3 regions of the Cytobacillus sp. GQ23 genome follow, and region 2 is predicted to be linked to each of the others. Evidence: riboswitches for the same ligand, from Rfam matches in the RefSeq annotation. Region 2 holds a riboswitch; each other region holds the start of a gene.

Region 1 (4,235 bases), on a different contig from region 2:
GCTCAATGGGGATCTGGGAAAAGTATATGGCCAGAAGCTTTTTCTTCTGGATGACGCGGTTCCTGAGAACCAAATATGAAACTGTCGAAATTGAATTTATTGCTCATCATACTGAAGCAAAGGTAGTTTCAGAGGAAGATTTCTTTTCCAAAGGAGAAAGCGGAGGAACGATTTGTTCATCTGCCTACCGAAAAGCGCTTGAATTGATTGATGCTAAGTATGACCCGCGCAAATACAATATTTACCCTTTCCACTTCTCAGACGGTGATAACCTAACCTCTGATAATGCACGCTGTGTCAAGCTGGTGGAAGAACTGATGAAGGTCTCCAATATGTTTGGATACGGTGAGGTCAACCAGTATAACCGCCACTCGACCCTGATGTCCGCCTATAAAAATATTAAGAATGAAGATTTCCGATATTATATTCTTAAGCAAAAAGCAGATGTATTCCATGCGATGAAGAGCTTCTTTAAAAGGGAAGAGGATAACAAGAAATATGCGTAAGAGAGGGGAAACCTCTCTTTTTGTTTCAGCAAAAAGCCCCCTTTTCAGGGGGGTTATGCTATTTAAGCCTTTCCTTGGCAAGCTGCTCATCTCTATTTAATTCTGAGCTGATTTTTATCGCTGAATTAGTTGAAGTCTGAACACGATTATGATTCTCATTGACACAGCATGTACCTGCGGATTTATCTGCAAGTGTCTTGATATCCGATTCATGGACAGCCTCCCGGGCTGAAGCACTCTCCAAATATCCTTCAGAGTTTTCAGCATTGATCCTCTGATTGTCCTGAGGGGACCCAGGATATTGCCCATAATAGTCAGCGATTAAAACATATTTTCCATCAAAAACCATGCTTGCGTACTGATCCAGATCATGTTCATCAAACCGTGTACCATCTTTTTTATCAGGATCAATTCCGGAACTTGTGTCCGGGTCTTCCCCCATGAAAAGAGCTTTAACTGAATCAAGAAAACGCTGATTGCCCAGTTCCTGAGATCCGACTATTCGCAAGTTTACTCCGTAATTGTCTGCAAAGGCTTCAAGGTTTGCTCCATCCTTTGAGACGATCACAAGATTTTCCTTCTGATACCCATTTGACCCTGCGCCTTCAATGGCCTCTTTAAGCTCTTGCTGTGTATCGTATCCGCCTATTAATATATTCTTCTGCATATTTTTCACTCCCATTGTCATTTGATATTTTTTTATTTTCCCTGAATTGCAGGCGGGGAAACCTTCTTTTACTTTTGAAGGGCAGGGACCATTAATACAGCAGATGGGCCTTAATCTTTATATGGGACAAGCCGTATATATTAATAAAACGCAAAGAATACAGTATGATAAGGATATAAAAACTGAAATGTATTGCTGCTGGAGGTGGGCAGAAATGGAGATTGAGAAACTGGCTAAAAGGCTGAGGAACAGAACCCCCATCATTTTAGGGAGTGAGCGATATTCGAAATTCGCTATTTTGCTTCCGCTGGTTGAGATCAATAATGAGGTTCATGTCCTTTTTGAAGTGCGTTCATTAAAAATGAGAAGGCAGCCTGGGGAGGTATGTTTCCCCGGGGGAAGAATAGATCCGGAAGATAGGGATGAAGAGCATACGGCCATCCGTGAAACCTCTGAGGAACTCGGTGTGGATGAAGACAGCATCACAGATGTTTCCCCGCTTGATTACATGATTTCTTTTGGCCAGATTATTTACCCTTATGCAGGCATAATCCAAAACCCGGAGCAGATTGTGCCGAACCCTGATGAAGTAGAAGAGATCTTTACTGTCCCTCTTTCATTTTTAAAAAACGTAAAGCCGGAAACATATCACGTGAATTTTAAAGTAGAGCCGGAAGAAAATTTTCCTTTTGACTTGATTGCCGGAGGAGAAAATTACAATTGGCAGACAAGAAGAGCAGAAGAAGTATTTTATTATTTTCAGGATAAGGTCATCTGGGGGCTTACAGCCAGGATTCTTAAGCACTTTCTTGAAATCATAACGGATACCAGGGAAAGTGAAAGCGTTTGAAGAAAATAATTTATCAAAAAAAAGGTTGACGCAGTCCTTAAAAATGTTTATCATTCATATAAATTGAATACTTAGAAACTTCTTATCAAGAGAGGCGGAGGGACTGACCCTATGAAGCCTCGGCAACCAGCATTTATGCACGGTGCCAAATTCAGAGGAATACATTTTCCGAAGATAAGAAGGCGGAATGAACGGATAGTAAATTCAAACCCCTTCTTGTCTGTAATGGACGGAAGGGGTTTTTTGTTTTACGGCAGGCACGATAAATTGTATCCAGGGGGAATGAGAGATGTCAGTGATAACGATTGGGCTATTGGGGTTTGGAACAGTTGGAAAAGGAGTATATGAAACGATCAGCAAACATCAGGGAAGGCTACAGGCGGTATTAGGGAAAGAAGTGAAGGTCGCAGCCATCCTTGTTAAAAATGTGAATAAGCATACTTTGCCTGATGATGAGGTGCTTTTAACAGATGACTTTCAAGATATCATTGAGCTTCCAAAGCTTGATGTCGTAATTGATGCCATTGTTGGCAGGGAACCGGGCTATACATATTTACGCCAGGCAATATCGAGAGGATGCCATGTCATTACAGCCAATAAGGAAATGTTTGCATTTCATGGAAGTGAGCTTTCGAGGCTTGCAAAAGAAAAGAATGTATCACTGGGATTTGAAGCAACTGTCGGCGGCGGAATTCCCATCATTCAGACCATCAAACAGCTGCTGAATGCCAACCGGATAGAACGAATTGAAGGAATATTAAATGGCACATCCAATTTCATTTTGACAAGTATGAGGGAGGAGAATTTATCATTTGAAGAAGCACTGAGAATAGCTCAGGAAAAAGGTTATGCAGAAGCCGATCCCAAAAATGATATCGAAGGATATGACGCCTTTTACAAAGCAGTTGTTCTAAGCGAGCTGGTATTTGGGAAAGCGCCGGCACAGGAATACTCTGTCAGAGAAGGTATTACTGATATTACGATTGAGCAAATTACTTTGGCTGATTCGCTGGGCCTGAAGTTCAAGCATGTAGCATCCATTCAGAAGGAAAAAGATTCTATCCGCTGTACAGTAAAGCCGGTCCTGACAGGAGAAGCACATCCTTTGTACAGAGTAGAAGGCGTGCAAAATGCCGTTTCCATCGATGCAGATATTGTCGGAAATATCAGCCTGCAGGGGCCAGGAGCAGGCATGTTCCCAACGGCAAGTGCAATTATTGAAGATTTAATTCATGCAGGAAAAGCCGATTTTCCTTCAGCATTTGAGGAAGCAGTATCGGAAGAGAACGTTGTTGAACAGCAGATCTGGGTTGTATTTGGTAATGCTGAGCAAACAGAGCTGCCAGAGGGAATTGAAATCATCAGCAAAGTGTCAAAAGAGGCTGTGATTGTTAAGGCATCTGCAGAAGCTGTGTCATTATTAGACAGATCTGATTGGAAGGCATATCAAGTGCTTGGAGATTATGCACATGATGCGGTGAAGCATAAGCAGGTTCAGCCGGTCTAAAAAACAGAAGGGGCAGCTTACGAGCTGCCCCTTCTGAAGTATAATTTGAGATGGTGGATACTAAGCCTGCTGTTTATTCAATAATGGATTATTTAATCCTGAATACAGGTCTTTAACATGAACTGTTACTATCTTAGCGCCAATCTGGACATGGACCATATTATCAAAAACGGCTGTTACCAGGCCGTTTAATGAAACATTTGCACCAATATTGAGATCTTTGCCGGGAGATTTAACATTTTTCTTGTTTGCCATCCGTAACACCATCCCATTCCAATTTATTGAAACTTATACATAGAATATTGCCTTTTTATAGTAAAATAAACGCTTTAATCAAAAATGTCCAGTAAAATTGCTTGTTTTTTTATCGACAAATTGTATTGAAATTAGACACTTATCTAAAAACTGTTGATGGTACATCGAACTGTCTCCATAGGAAGATGAAGAAAAGAATGGACAGCCCCCATGCTGCAGCTGGCCGCTTGAAATGCACCCAGAGGATAATAAACATAACAGCATTGAAAAGAATCGACCATTTTAAATTCCATCCATTATCATACTTTATCAATTTTAATTTGATGTCAACAATCTCATTAACCGTATAGAGAAGGACCCAGCCAGAGATATAGAGCAGTTTTTTAATAAGGTTGCCTGCAGGGAATCTATACAAATAGATTAAAATGGTGGCAGGATACTTTACAGCGA
Region 2 (4,235 bases):
TCACTGTATTCGATAGGGGTCATCCTTGGAAATAATTGATGAAGCTTCCATGCAATGAATACCGTGATAAAACCGATTATAGAACCTGCTATAGGCGTCATCCACATGTCATGCCCGGCTAACCTTCCCGATATGGATGGAATCGAAAGCACACCTGTGGCAATGATAGCCGGGACAATTAAAAATTCCATTTGCAGGGCCGATATTTTTCCCTTTTCCAGCATGTCCATCTCACCGCCATTTTGACTTATTTACCTGCCGCTATTTTCAGGACCTGGTTTTAAGCTGGACCCTTGTTTAGTTTTGTTGTATTTTCCTGTGGAATGAGCGCGCTGATTCATTTTCCATAAAGGCGAACGAAAGAGTGTGTCCTTTACCGCATTTTTTTGCAGTGTTGATACAGGAGTCAGGTATGGTAAACCGAATGATCTTAGCTCTGATAAATGGATGACGAGCAGGATTAGTGCAAGCATTACACCTATTAATCCTAAAGCGCCGCCAAGGAGTATGATGGGAAACCTCAGTAATCGAATGGCAAGTCCCATTGAATAACGGGGGATCATGAAAGATGCAATACCCGTAATACTCACTACAATAATCATAGGTGCAGAAACAATCCCCGCTTGAACAGCTGCCTGACCAATTACAAGGGCACCCACAATACTAACAGCTGAACCTACTTGTTTTGGAAGGCGTATCCCGGCCTCTCTCAGTCCTTCAAAAGCAACTTCCATTAGAAGGACTTCCACAATGGCAGGGAAGGGGACACTTTCTCTGGAGGACGCAATGCTAAGCATCAGGTCCATGGGAATCATTTCCTGGTGAAATGTTGTTATGGCAACATATATGGCAGGAAGGAATAGGGATACAGCTAAGAAAAGAAACCGAAGAGACCGGATGAAGGTACCAATCCAAAACCTTTCATAATAGTCCTCCTGTGATTGAAACAAACTGAAGAAACTCACGGGAGCAATTAAAGTAAAAGGTGTCCCTTCAATCATTAATACTGCTCTTCCTTCAAGTAAATTTGCACATACCACATCCGGACGTTCCGTGTACAATAACTGGGGAAAAGGAGAATACGGGCTATCTTCAATGAATTGTTCGATATAGCCGCTTTCCAGTACTCCGTCAACAGTAATGCGATTAAGACGGCTTTCTATTTCCTGTATCAGAGTTTTATCCGCTATTTCTTCAATATATGAGATAACTACCTTCGTCTTCGTATATTTGCCTACATGCAGAGTCTTCATTTTCAGTCCCGGGTCTTTAATGATCCGGCGCAGTAAAGATGTATTGACACCGAGTGATTCAGTAAAGCCTTCCCTCGAACCCCGAATGGAGGTCTCAGCCTGCGGTTCTTCTATCGAACGCTTTTCAAATTTGGCTAATCCCAGTGAAAGAGCTTCATCATACCCATCAAAAAGCACTATTGGGTTCCCGATGCTTATTGAGTCGATACAGTCAGCGGTTGTTGCCAATCTTTTAATACTTGAAATCGGCAATCGGTTTTTCACAGTATGAAGGAAGTCGTTTTCGATATTCATGTTTTGATGCAGTAAGGTTCCAAGGACCAGCTCGTCAAGCTTTTGGGTATCACTTAATCCATCTATATAAATTATGGCTGCGTCAATTTTATTTAAGGCAAAATAACGGAAAATCACATCTGAACTCTCTCCATAAAGTGAGGAGAAAAATTGTATATTGTCTTCCAGCTTTTTTGATAAGAGGATGTCCTGTGATGTCAACTCGGGCTTAATCTGTTTTTTTACTCTTTTTTTTGAAGGACTCCTTTTAAATCGAAACACCACAATTTCCTCCTCAGGCAATATGTATATCCTTAAATTTCCTTAGAATTGAAATAAATATACAGGAAGGCAGAATCATGCGTTTCTTACATGGCAATAAACCACCAAAGTCTTGCCATCTTGCTAAAAATATGCAATACTTGATTGAAAATAAATTAATATACATACAAATTCTTATCCAGAGAGGTGGAGGGACTGGCCCTGCGAAGCCTCAGCAACCCCTGATTATGTCAGGAAGGTGCTAATTCCAACAGAGTTGACGCTCTGGGAGATAAGAGGTCGATTTGATAAGTTAAGGCCTCTTATAAAGGGGCCTTTTTTGGTGCTCTTTTATGCTCCCGTGCTAAGTGTTTAATATAGTACGAAGAAAGCGGAGGAATGACAAATGGAAAACAGCGTTATACAGGTACCGGAAGCATATTCGAGTATATTACAGGAATCTGCTGTGATGGGCTTCGGGCAATCATGTGATAAAAAAACAGGATTTTTACTAAAGGGGCTGGCTGCCTCCAAACCGGGTGGAAGCTTTTTGGAGCTGGGGACAGGTACGGGAGCTTCTGCTTCATGGATAATGGATGGGATGGATGAAAGCAGTAAGCTTACGACCGTTGATATAGATTTGAACGTGCAATCCATTGCGAAAAAATACCTCGGAAAGGACGCCAGAATCACATTTTGCTGTGAAGACGGAGCAGCTTTTATTCGAAATCTATCTGAGCGATTCGATTTTATTTTTGCAGATACGTGGCCCGGAAAATTCGAGCTCCTGGACAAAACCCTGGACCATTTGAATGTTGGCGGTTTTTATGTGATTCATGATGTGTTTCCGCAGCAGAAATTGCCTGAAGAATTTAGAATCAAAGCTACTAAACTTCTCAAAACTCTGCAGGACAGACCAGATCTCGACATTACCGAATTGGATTGGTCTACCGGACTGATACTCGCAGTGAAGACTGCAGTTTGACAGAAGAGATATGAGGAGGGGATCCCATGAGTAGCATTATAAATTCGTTTGGAACTGTGCTGCATGAAGAAGAAAACATTATTGAATGCTTAACCTGTTCATTAGTATCGCATTACTGTTTAGCCCCGCTGCCCGGATTGCTGGCGGCAACAAATAAAAGGCTGCTATTTTATGGATTATCTGCATCTGAATCAACAAAGGAATTAGTTGAAGAATTTGCATATATCGATATAACTTCCATTAAAGAAAAGAGGGGAATAACGGGCAAGCATATTCATATGTACTATAACGATGATTTTTTTAAATTCCAGCAAATCGAGGGGATGAATATGTTTGATTTTATGGCAGCGGTTAAGGAAAAGCTCTGCACGATTACAGATCCGGCAAAAGAGCGATATCCCGTAAGATAAGCGCCCTTTTAGCGGATAGATGTTAAACATTTAAATAATTTTTCCAGGTATTAACCATTAATTGGACCCCCTTCTCAATTTCGTCCATTGAGGGTGCCCCATAGCCAAGCATCACATGGTTGGCGGGTTTGTGAAGCTGGTACATAGGCGAAACAGCATCAATTTCAACTCCCGCCGACTTTGCCAGTTCAATTGCTTTAGGTTCATTTAATCCTTCTGGTAATATCACGATAATGTGCAAACCTGCTGTATCACCAATTATGTCAAAATGCTCTCCTAAATGCTTTGACAGGCTTTCGATTAAACAGTTCCTCTTGGCCCGATATAACGTTCTCATTTTTGCTATATGAGATGTATAAAGTCCTTCTTCCATAAATTTTGCAGCAGCCCGCTGGTCGATTCTTGAAACATTAGACTTTTGATTAGCATTAAATTCTTCATATCCCTGCTGCAGTGATGCCGGCATAATCAGATAGCTGATCCGAAGTGCAGGGAGCAAAGTTTTTGAAAAGGTGCCAAAGTAAAGAACGCGTCCGCTGGAATCCAGATGGGCCAATGACGAAATCGGTGTCCCTTTATAGCGGAATTCAGAATCATAGTCATCCTCAAGAATGTAAGCGTCCTGTTTCAGTGCCCAATTTAACAGTTCAGTCCTTCTGGCAATAGACATAATTGTACCAGTAGGGTATTGGTGGGCCGGTGTTGTATATAATAGTTTTACCGGCTTATCAGGTACACAGCATCCTTCATCGTTCACAGGAATAGGATGATATTCCAGCTGCAATTGCTCAAAAACGGATCTTGCCCTAATGAAACCCGGATCTTCTATTCCGACGGCTTTTCTCTTGAAAAACAAACAGACATTCAGTAACTGCTGTTGAAATCCGCTGAATAGATAAACCTGTTCCGGCTTGCAGGCCAATCCTCTGGCTTGCTGCAGGTATTGTGCAATCTGCACCCGCAAAGAATAGTCACCCTGCCACGGAGCATTGGCGGCATTGGATTTATTAAGCTCTTTTCGATAAAGTCTGTTCCAGTGTTTATAGGGAAAGG
Region 3 (4,235 bases), on a different contig from region 2:
GCCAGAAGGTCTGGCGCATTCTCTTATTAATATTTTTTTATTTCATCCACTCCGGCTTACCGAAGCCTTCAAACTGTTCATCGATAACCTTTTCGAATTCATCAGATTCAACAGCTGCCTTTAAGTCCTTGGCTAGTTGTTTATCTGTATTTTTCGTGTCAATTACGACTCGATTTCGGTACTTATCTGGCATGTCCTCTAGTTGCAGTGCATCGAGCAAATCCATCTTTGCAGCGAGGGCATAGTTTCCTGGTACGGCTGATAAATCAACACTGTCCACTGCACGCGGCAGCTGGGCAGCTTCAATTGGCTTAAACTGCAGGTTCCTGACATTGTCTTCTACATCTTTTTCAGAAATAGTAAGCGGATCAGCTTCTGCATTTATTGTGATAAGTCCTGCATCCTCAAGGATTAAAAACGCGCGCGCCGCATTCGTTGGATCATTTGGTATGGCAATAGCTGAACCTTCTTTGATTTCCTCGAATGAAGCGAATTTTTTTGAATAAATGCCCATTGGGGCAGTTGGGACGGTAATCACTTCTGACAGCTCAATATTATGTTCTTTTGCAAAAGTCTCCATATAAATTTTATGCTGGAAAAGATTAGCATCCAGGTCTCCTTTTGAAAGGGCAAGGTTAGGCTGGATATAGTCACTAAATTCTACTACATTTACTTTATAGCCTTTATCTTCAAGAATTGGCTTTATTGCTTTGCTGACCATGTCACTGTATGGACCCGAAGTAGCACCAATGCTGATATTTTTCTTATCACCGCTTGCCTCGGAAGATGAGTTCTCACTTCCGCACGCCGCAAGTACAGCAAATGTAAGCATAAGTATGAATGCAAATGTTATCTTTTTCATTTTATTTCCCCCTGATGATATTTTTATCTTTTATCAACTAATCTGGCGATCCGGTCCCCGGCAAATTGGAAAATCTGGACTAGACAAATTAGAATAATAACAGTTGTGAACATGACTGTATTGTCATAACGGTAATAACCAAAGCGTATCGCAAGGTCCCCGACTCCACCGCCGCCGACAATACCTGCCATTGCAGAGTATGCTACAAGACTGATGACCGTAATGGTAATTCCCTGAACAATCCCCGGCTTTGCCTCAGGTACGAGTACATCCTTTACAATCATCCACGGTGTAGCCCCGACTGCTACAGCAGCCTCAATGACACCTTTATCAATCTCTCTTAAAGACTGTTCTACAACCCTCGCAAAAAACGGAATGGCAGCAACTGAGAGTGAAACCGATGCAGCAGTCGGTCCAATGGTCGTTCCGGTAATCAAATTAGCTAATGGCAAAAGAGCAATTAGCAGAATAATGAACGGAATGGAACGGATCATATTGACAATGAAGCCGACAATGTTTTTAAAAACGGTATTTTCCAAAAATAGACCCTTATCAGTTACAAAAAGCAAAACACCTGTTGGCAGACCAACAATGATGGCTACTGCAATAGATATTCCAACCATATAAATGGTCTCTAAAAATGCTTTATTCAGTTCCGGCAGTATAGCTATTAAACTTTCAAGCTGCATCACGAACCACCTCCAAATTCCTTGTCCGGTCTGTAATATATTGAATGGCTCTTTCGACTTCAAGCACAGGACCTGTTATCGCCATAACAAAAATCCCGAGCGGTTTTTCCTGAATGTATTCGATTTTTCCATGAAGGATATTCCCCTTCACTTTAAATTGCTGAAACACCTCAGAAATAACAGACTCCTCTGCAATTCTTCCCTGGAAGTACACCTTAATAATCTTGCCTTCACGTTCCTTTAAAAGCTTCTCAGGCAAGTCAAATTGAAGCACGCTATTAATGAACTTTTTGGTCAGCGCTTCTCTCGGGCTGGCGAACAAATTATAGACCTTACCTTCTTCAATTACTTTTCCATCCTGCATGACAGCCATTCTGTCACATATTTCTTTAACAACTTCCATTTCATGTGTAATTAGTACAATGGTCAGATTTAATTCTTTATTAATTTTTTTCAACAGAGACAAAATGGACTTGGTAGTGCTTGGATCAAGTGCTGATGTAGCCTCATCACACAAAAGAACTGATGGATTGTTTGCCAGTGCACGGGCAATGCCAACACGCTGTTTTTGCCCGCCGCTAAGCTGTGATGGGTAGACATCCCTCTTATCCGTTAATCCGACCATATCAAGCAATTCATGAACTCGTGCTTCTATTTCAGTCTTCGTTTTGTTTGCTGCTTTTAAAGCAAAAGCAATATTTTCGAATACGGTTTTCGAACTAACCAAATGAAAATGCTGAAAAATCATGCCAATTTTTAAACGCGCCTGGCGAAGCTCTTTCTTGCTTAAAGACGTTAAAGATAATCCATCAATAAGGATTTCTCCAGAAGTGGGCTTCTCCAATAAATTTAAACACCGCAGCAAAGAGCTTTTGCCTGCTCCACTGTATCCGACGATGCCAAAAATCTCCCCTTTTTCAATCTTAAGCGATACATGATCAACACCAGTTACTTTACCTTTCTTAGTTTCATAGACTTTTTCAAGTTCTTTAATTTCTATCATGCAGATCCCCCCAGTTTCATTGCCCCTTTTCAAACAAAAAACCTCTTTCCATTCGGGAAAGAGGCATCGTTATGTATCACGACTTATCTTTCAGAATGAAATCATTCTGCAGGAAGTGGCACCGTTCCATTATGGAGGTTGCCGGACGTCATAGGGCCTGATCCCTCAGTCACTCTTGATAAGTAAATTATTTAATTGATAGTAAAAATAATATATCTATAATAATAAATTGTCAATAAGTTTTTAATTTTCCATCATTATAAGAAACACATTCGTTATGGTTTGAGAAATAAAAATGCTTTTTTATTATATCAATTGTTTGGACTTTTTCATTTTGGGTATTTAAGAAGTAAGCAATAACTTAGGAGGGTGCAAATATGAATAGAGAACAAACAAAAGGGAATGCTGACCAATTTAAAGGTGAATTAAAAAAACAATACGGCAAACTGACCAATAACGAATCTAAAGAAGCGGAAGGCAATATGGATAAGTTAAAAGGACAAACCGAGGAAAAATGGGGAGACGCAAAGGAAGCTCTTTCCAAGACTTTTAATGATCGAAGAGATTAAAAAAAAGTACTCAGTGCTTATTAAAGCGCTGAGTACTTTTTTATAACTAAAAAGTGGTTTTTGCCCCTAAGTAACGAGGCTTCCAATAAGAATTATTCATATCGCTTATTTCTACACCCCGTGAAGAACCGGCATGAATGAACTTATAATCGCCAAGATATATTCCAGCATGTGATGGACCTGATTGGTAAGTCTCAAAGAATACCAAATCTCCCACTTTTGGTGAGGCAACATGTTTTGTGGCACTCCAAATGGATGCAACTGTACGAGGAATAGAGATTCCTGCTTTCCCATATACATAGTTCAAATAGCCGCTGCAGTCAAATCCTGCAGGAGTGCTTCCTGCCCATTTATAAGGTGAACCGATGTATTTTTTTGCTTCAGAAATAAGTTCATTTACCTTGGATGTCGATTGAGCAGCTACCTGTGATTCTGCCGGCTTGCTTGCTGCAGCACCTGATACCTTTATCGTTTTGCCGGCATAAATGATGTCTGAAGTAAGATTATTCAAGGCTTTTAACTGTGAAACCGATAGGTTATGGCGAGATGCAATACCTGAAAGAGTATCTCCTCTTTGGATAGTATAAGATCCAGTGCTAGCAGGAAGAGAAGGTACAGCAGTGTTAGCCGAACCTTTCACTTTTAGCTTTTGTCCCGGATAAATCGTGTCACTGCTGATTCTGTTTAAACTCTTAAGGGTACTGACAGAAAGGCCGTGTGTTCTTGCAATTCCCCATAAAGTATCGCCTGATTTCACTGTGTAGCTGACTGTACTGACAGAAGAACCGCCAGCTGCTGCGTCATGGCTGTGCGGTGCCAGCAGAGTCAGAGCTTGTCCTTTATAAATTATTGAGCCTGATAGATTATTCCATGTCTTTAACTCTTCAATTGAAAGATTATTAGAGCGAGAGATTCCCCATAAGGTGTCACCAGACTGAACTATATATTTATTTTCATGTGCACTTGCTTCTCCATTGAACGGTGTAATCAAAAAACCAGCTGTCGCAGCCATTGTAAGTAGTTGTTTCTTCAAGTTGTACACTCCTTAAATTTCTTTGACATCCTAATATTAGTAATATTTCTAGTAAAATCCTATCTGAAAATAATGGACA

The links. Region 2 has a riboswitch for S-adenosylmethionine ahead of AC6CHU_RS07850 (O-methyltransferase). Riboswitches for the same ligand answer to the same signal wherever they lie in the genome.
Region 1: it holds a riboswitch for S-adenosylmethionine, as region 2 does, so the genes downstream of both, AC6CHU_RS25375 (homoserine dehydrogenase) here and AC6CHU_RS07850 (O-methyltransferase) in region 2, are expected to answer to the same signal.
Region 3: it holds a riboswitch for S-adenosylmethionine, as region 2 does, so the genes downstream of both, AC6CHU_RS19815 (methionine ABC transporter ATP-binding protein) here and AC6CHU_RS07850 (O-methyltransferase) in region 2, are expected to answer to the same signal.

What each region holds. Positions count from the first base shown of each region.
Region 1 is NZ_JCAXER010000051.1:8,268-12,502, reverse strand. Features, by position in the region: gene yhbH (sporulation protein YhbH) at 1-506, shown strand, start outside; gene AC6CHU_RS25385 (general stress protein) at 565-1,173, opposite strand; gene AC6CHU_RS25380 (NUDIX hydrolase) at 1,388-2,023, shown strand; SAM riboswitch class I at 2,103-2,204, shown strand; gene AC6CHU_RS25375 (homoserine dehydrogenase) at 2,313-3,530, shown strand; gene AC6CHU_RS25370 (hypothetical protein) at 3,591-3,785, opposite strand; gene AC6CHU_RS25365 (CBO0543 family protein) at 3,925-4,235, opposite strand, start outside.
Region 2 is NZ_JCAXER010000007.1:101,052-105,286, forward strand. Features, by position in the region: gene AC6CHU_RS07840 (GerAB/ArcD/ProY family transporter) at 1-230, opposite strand, end outside; gene AC6CHU_RS07845 (spore germination protein) at 252-1,808, opposite strand; SAM riboswitch class I at 1,980-2,086, shown strand; gene AC6CHU_RS07850 (O-methyltransferase) at 2,194-2,772, shown strand; gene AC6CHU_RS07855 (PH domain-containing protein) at 2,799-3,182, shown strand; gene pdxR (MocR-like pyridoxine biosynthesis transcription factor PdxR) at 3,205-4,235, opposite strand, start outside.
Region 3 is NZ_JCAXER010000026.1:18,364-22,598, forward strand. Features, by position in the region: gene AC6CHU_RS19805 (MetQ/NlpA family ABC transporter substrate-binding protein) at 38-862, opposite strand; gene AC6CHU_RS19810 (methionine ABC transporter permease) at 886-1,551, opposite strand; gene AC6CHU_RS19815 (methionine ABC transporter ATP-binding protein) at 1,541-2,554, opposite strand; SAM riboswitch class I at 2,635-2,739, opposite strand; gene AC6CHU_RS19820 (CsbD family protein) at 2,932-3,123, shown strand; gene AC6CHU_RS19825 (C40 family peptidase) at 3,170-4,156, opposite strand.